Regions from separate parts of the Corynebacterium limaceinasi genome, predicted to be linked through region 1. Evidence: predicted binding sites of a transcription regulator. Region 1 holds the regulator's gene; the other holds the start of a gene.
What was found. The regulator LexA, encoded in region 1, represses DNA repair genes until DNA is damaged. The targets are predictions, from matches to a motif close to CGAACANNTGTTCG.
Positions count from the first base shown of each region.

Region 1 (3,205 bases):
AGTCCTTTCGCTAATTTAGCTTCTCGGTTTAGTTTACCTCCCAAGGCCAAGCCAAAAACCTGACATCATTGCGAAAGACCTCTCCTGCTCGCGTGCCGGTCTCCGTGAAGCAAGCAGGCCCTATCTGCCGCTGGTAAACAAGCTGCTGCCTAACAAGGCTCCAAGCCTTAAACCCCGAAGTGCCTGCTTTAGTGGCCTGCTTTAGTACACGCAGCGCTACTGACCGATCGCTGCTTCTACTTGCTGTACCGAAGCGCCAGGATCAGTCGGCGTTTCAGCATTCGTACCCATCAGCCCGCCGGCAATCGTGCCGAAAAATACGGCAGCGCCAAATACTGCACCAAGGAGGTAATTCTTGCGCGAACTTTGCGCATCGTCTTCTTTCATCGGCCTGTTCGCGAAATCAGGTAAGAAACTTTCATCAGTCCACGTATTCGAATAACCTTCACGATTCGTTCGATATACGGAATTTAAGGTCCTGATTTCCCTCTTTTCGGAAGGAGAATGCTGCACGCCCCAGCTTTGATCATCAATATCCCAAATGGCGGCTGAAGGGACGATCTGTGGACGTGCCGCGCGTTGTTTAACCGTGTTATTGCGAGAGTTAAGTAGTTGAGACATTGCTTTCCTTTCGACGACCGCCGTAAGTCTAAAGCGGCCCCTTGACACAGCAAGAGCTCAATGTCGCTCCTGTGTTCGAGACTGTTTCTATGTTCGATTTATAGCACCCCTTCGAAAACCTGTCCAGTTTTTCGCGTAAATCTCGAACGCTTGTACTTTTCGTGCTACAAATGAGTTATGGCACGCAGGTGTCACCCAGTCCCTTTTCAAGCTACGAACGCAGAAACCTCAGACCCCCTAGCTAGGAGCCGCACATGGGCCGCAAGAAAGCAAGCACCGCAAAGAACGATTACGCCTCCCTTTCCGAAAGGCAACGCCGCATCCTTAACGTCATCAGCGATGCAGTGATGCTCCGCGGTTACCCGCCCAGCATCCGCGAAATTGGTGACGCCGCCGGCCTGCAATCCACCTCATCCGTGGCCTATCAGCTCAAGCAGCTTGAGGAAAAGGGCTTCTTGCGCCGCGATCCCAATAAGCCCCGCGCGGTCGACGTACGCCACCTCAACACTGACGACGCCGAAAAGAAGCCGGGCCGCAAGTCTAAGGAGATCCCCGATACCTCTGCCCGCGGCCCTGAAGAGTCTGCCGCCGTAGCTTATATTCCCGTCGTTGGCCGCATCGCCGCCGGTGCACCAATCACCGCAGAGGAAAATATCGACACGTATTTCCCCATGCCAGACGAGGTCGTCGGCGGGGGCGAGCTCTATATGCTGCAGGTCGTGGGCGATTCCATGCAGGATGCCGGCATCCTCAACGGCGACTGGGTCATCATTCGGTCGCAATCGGTGGCTGAGGAAGGCGAGTTTGTCGCCGCGCTTCTCGATGGCTCCGAGGCCACCGTCAAGGAATTCCACCGCGATTCCTCTGGCGTATGGCTCCTTCCGCACAACGATGCCTACCCGCCCATCAACGGCGATGATGCGGAAATTATGGGCAAGGTAGTATCCGTCTTCCGCAAACTCTAAGCCCCGGCAAGCTACGTTAACCAAGCCGCACGCGAGTTTTCGCCTGCGGCTGTTGTCGCCGCCTGCACTCTGCGCCCGCTTTCTTGAAACCCGCTCTTTGCACTTAGTACGCTGCCCTGTTTCCCCTGCTTGGGGAGCAGGGCCTACGAGTTTTAACACATTCCATGCCTTTCTGCCTCGCAATCGCGCCCCAAAAGCCAACTTAAGCGCGCGGGACTTATTGAAAAAGCACCCCCGAAATAACGGATCTGTAAGTTAAGCGCTACTAGGGTTGGCTTTCAACTAGGGCAAATATAGCTGACTGACCTGCGGCTTTCATCCCAAACCAGACAACGGCGCACACCCTAATTTTTGTTTTCGTCCGATTACCGCCGAATTTTGACACAATGGAGGGAGAAATCCCACATCAGTTAGCTTTCACCGAACGCCTGCATTCGCAGACGGAGTAACCGCCCGGACGAAGGCAAGGAGCAAGGAGGGTCTGTGTACGCAGAGGAGCGACGCCGCCAGATCGCGTCCCAAACTGCCGTCGAGGGTCGCGTGAACGTCACCGAATTATCGGAGCGTTTCGACGTGACTGCTGAAACCATTCGCCGCGACCTAGCCGTGCTAGATCGTGAGGGCGTTGTCCACCGCGTTCACGGTGGCGCCGTGGCTTCGCAGGCGTTCCAGACCGCGGAGCTCACCCTCGATACCCGCCAGCGTTCCGCATCTGGGGCCAAGGCTGCCATCGCGCACGCCGCGCTCGATTTCCTTCCCCCTGGCGGCGGCAGCATCTTCTTGGACGCCGGCACCACGATTAATACCTTTGCCGAGCTCATCAGCCAGCAATACCCGCAGGCGCAGTTCAATATCGTCTCCAATAGCCTGCCCATCGCGCTGTCGCTAGCCAATAGCGGCGTTCCCGATGTCCAGCTCCTCGGCGGCACCGTACGCGCTATCACCCAAGCCGTCGTCGGCGATACCGCCTTGCGCACCATGGCGCTCATGCGTGCCGATGTCGCCTTCATCGGCACTAATGCCCTGACCCTCGACCACGGCTTGTCGACGGCCGATTCCCAAGAAGCAGCCATCAAATCTGCCTTCGTCACGAATGCCCACAAGGTCGTGGTCATGTTTGATTCCAGCAAATTGGGCAACGACTATCTGGTGAGCTTCGCTTCCATTGCCGATATCGATGTCGTCATCACCGATTCCGGCGCACCGGAATCCTTCGTTGACGCCCTGCGCGAGCGAGAGATCGATGTCGTGCTCGCCAGCGAATAGCTCCAACACGCGCACGACTTCGCCCTCCCTACTCCGGTGCCATTTCTCACCGAGGTAGGGAGGGCGAAACCTTTGGCCGTTAGTTGAACTTTTCTATCTGCTCCATCGCTGCGGCGCGGGCGGCGGAGGGGCCTTCGGAGTTGAGGGCGGCATCGGCAAGCTGTTGGCACTGGTCAAAGGTCAGCTCGGCCAATTGGGCGCCAACGCCGGCGACTGCGGTCGACGCAGCCGACAAGGAATTGACGCCAAGGCCGGTCAATACGCAGGCCAATAGCGGATCGGCTGCAGCCTCGCCGCACACGCCAACCGGTACGTTGTATTCGTGCCCTGCAATGCAGGTGTGCTGGATAAGC
Region 1 covers NZ_CP177100.1:1,530,452-1,533,656, forward strand. Annotated here, with positions in the region: gene ACLI1Q_RS07470 (hypothetical protein) at 217-621, opposite strand; gene lexA (transcriptional repressor LexA) at 876-1,586, shown strand; gene ACLI1Q_RS07480 (DeoR/GlpR family DNA-binding transcription regulator) at 2,070-2,852, shown strand; gene ptsP (phosphoenolpyruvate--protein phosphotransferase) at 2,932-3,205, opposite strand, start outside.

Region 2 (3,205 bases), 1.0 Mb from region 1:
GAGACATCGGCAAGCTGGCGATCCTGGGAGGTGATGGTGAGGTTCCAATCCCAGAAATCGCCGTGCACTTCGACGTCGGCAAAGCCCCCCATTGTTAATTCCATCTTGGTTTTGAACATGGAGAAGCGCTTGGTGATAACGGCCATGGGCTGTTCAATTCCCGGTAGGTGTACCTCGTAGGTATCCCGCAAAAAATTCGGCGGATCCGAGATCGTCATGACTGTTTGTTGGGGGTTGCCTTCGGCATCCGTGAGTGCGACCTCCAAGCTACGGGAGGGTTTAAACACCATCTCCTTAAGGCTGGTGGATTGCACGATGGTGCCCACTGGGGTCCCGTTGACATCAGAAATCATGAATCGATCCTTGAGGAGGGACTTGGTCTGGGAAATGATCAGCTCGTCGAGCGTGAATAATTTTTGCATCATGCCAACCAATGTATGGCAGTGGGCGTTTTTAATCCTCCTTCCTTGGGATGGTTTTTTCTTTTTCCTGTGCTTCGTGGGCCTCTTCGTAGGCCCGTGCGCGGTGGGCGGTCATGGTTTGTGCAAAAGTCTGCACCCAATTCTTATTCTTTTCCGCCAGCGGGCCGGAGGGCTCGGTGACGGTCCAGGTGCCGTCCTCGAAGAACCAAATAATGTCCCGGGTGTGCGGATCCATGACGTAAAAGGCCCGGCCATCGGTCTTTATGTTGTGGTGGTGTTGGCACAGGCACGCAAGGTTTGCGGGAGTCGTCGGCCCGCCATCCGCGTGGTTGATGCGGTGATCCTTCTGGCACACCGTGGCAGGGCGGTTGCAGCCAGGGTAGCGGCAGGTGCCGTCGAATCCTTCGAGGTAGGCTGCCATATCCGGCGGGGTGACATATCCCTTTACCTCTTTATCCGGGTTCAGTTCCCGGATCTTGGAGTAGGGCAGGGCGTTGGAGCGCGCCGGGTCGAGCCACCCAACGGATTCAATGAATGCGGGGGAGTTGGGGACATCGGTTGCCTTGTAGGCATTCAGGATGACCTGGGGTGCTTCGGTATTGCCGGTGAGGAGGGAAATGGCGGCATCGGCAAGCGAGCAATCCAGCTTGAGCGCAGTCTCCTTGATGCACTTATCTACGCACGCCATCACCGAGGGATCCGCGCTCAGCGTCATTGCTGCGGTATTGTTTCCCCAATTCTCCATGGTGTAGCGCGGCTGGGTCGGCCCCTTCTTGACCGCAAGGGTGTCATCTTCGAGGTTGATGAGCTCGTTGATCTTCCTTTTAATCTGCGCTTGCGTCCGCATGGCCTGGTTGGCGCGGGTGGGGGTGAGGTAGGCGGTGAGCTGCTCATCGATGCGCGCGACTACCTCCGGGGCCGGGTTGCCCAGGCGGTTAAGGGATTTATTGATGGCAATGAGGCGGTCTAAATCTAAGTGGTAAAGCTGGTGCTGCAGCTCTTTCAGCTGCGGGAGCTCTTCTAGGCGATACAGGGCCATCAGAATATGGCCGATTCGCCCCTGATTAACTCCGGTGGTGCGGTAAAGGGATTGGGTGACTAATTCGAAATCAGAATCGAGATCGGGGATCTGTTCAGTCCAGAACTCGTATTCAGATTTTCGCATCTCAAAAGCTAAGCGTGTAGTGGGGTCTTTGGTGTTGGTCGTGGAAAAGTATGGATCTTCCATGGCGCTTAAAACCTAAATTTGTGTTGTGAACGTGTGTACGAAAAACACTATAGAACACCCGCCGGACATTCGCCTGTTTTAACGCGTTTTCGCAGGTAGGAATGCATATTCTTCCGTCAGGATAACCGGCTCAAAAAACAAAATTATGTGCTAGCTTGAGGAGGGTATGAGCCAGGAGCAGGAAACGCAGGAAGAACCCGGCCGCGCGTGGTGGCAGTGGTGGGCGCCTTTGGCGATGATCGCTAACTTCCTGGTGCTCCCGCCGGCGATTTACCAGGCGGTTTCCGGAACGACGCTGCTCGGCATCATGGGTGGGCTTACCGTGCTTATTGCTCTTATCGATGCCGCCACATTCCGCTACTCATGGACCATCTTCTGGGTTGCGGGCATCGCCTATTTCGCGGCCATGGAGATGTACTTCAACGAGGGGACATGGATTTACCTGCCGGTAGTGGTCCTTTTGGCGTTGGGTGCTAGCAAATTGGGCGCCAAGTTGAGGAAGCGCTGATGGAAATCTGGCGGTTGGACCACCCTGAGGCTGGCCTGCTCGAGGTTGAGCGCGGCTACGATGCCGAGTTCGCTGAGCAGGGCGAATGGCCCAAGGAGCCGAAGGAATTTACGCCGGTGCTTGGCGATGCCCCCTTTATCCACCGCATCCAGCTCTGGCGCAAGAATCCTGCACCCCGCATGCAGATCGTGGTCAATGGCGAGGTTCGCAGCCGGCACGACAAGCCGCGTGGCGGCCGTTATTCATTGCAGAAGAATCTGGAAAACGATCTCTCATTCAGTGAGAATAGTGCGCCGCTGACTAAGCCTTATGTAGATATCCAAGCCACGCCCTTCGGGGAGATACAGGATGTCTACTACCGCGATGGGGAGGAGGCCGTGGCCTTTGATCCGCCGCCGGGCTCCTTGGGTGAAAAGCGGCGCCGGGCAATGGAAGAAAGCCCCTTCAAGCGCGTGCTGTATCCACTGCTCGGTGGGCTGGGGAAGTCCGGGTGGGCCATCGCGATGATTGTTTTGGCTCCTATTATTAGCCGCATCCTCTCGCGCTTGCTGCCGGATTGGGAGCTGCCAGATGTAGATTTCCCAGAGATTTACCTTCCGCTGCCAAATTTGCCGAACCTGCCGGAGCCACCGCAGATTACCTTGCCCGCGCCGCAGTTTGCGGTGCACTTTGTACCTCCGGAATGGGTGGTTTTCCTTATGGATTACAGCAGGGTGTGGATGCCTATAGTTATTGCCATTGCCTTTGGGGTGATGGCGGTGCGCAATGCAAAGAAGTCGGAGGCGAAGAAGAAGGAGTGGCAGAACCATGAAGATTCGCGGCGCGATTGATGCGGAGGGCCGGTGCAAGCATTGGCATTCCCCGCTCGACGTGGTGGCCAATAAGTGCGCGACCTGCGGCGAGTACTTCGCGTGCGCGCTGTGCCATGCGGAGCTGACGGATCATGAGTTTGGGCCCATGCTTGTCGATGCCCCCGCTGCCCTCTGCGGTTCCTGTGGCCTCGAGATGGATTACCGGCTGTATTCCTCTGTCGAGGCATGCCCGAAG
Region 2 covers NZ_CP177100.1:70,257-73,461, forward strand. Annotated here, with positions in the region: gene ACLI1Q_RS00355 (LURP-one-related/scramblase family protein) at 1-425, opposite strand, end outside; gene ACLI1Q_RS00360 (HNH endonuclease signature motif containing protein) at 454-1,587, opposite strand; gene ACLI1Q_RS00365 (heme transporter) at 1,817-2,158, shown strand; gene ACLI1Q_RS00370 (hypothetical protein) at 2,158-2,988, shown strand; gene ACLI1Q_RS00375 (CHY zinc finger protein) at 2,966-3,205, shown strand, end outside.
Region 2: the regulator LexA is predicted to act here: its motif matches at 1,677-1,690, upstream of ACLI1Q_RS00360 (HNH endonuclease signature motif containing protein).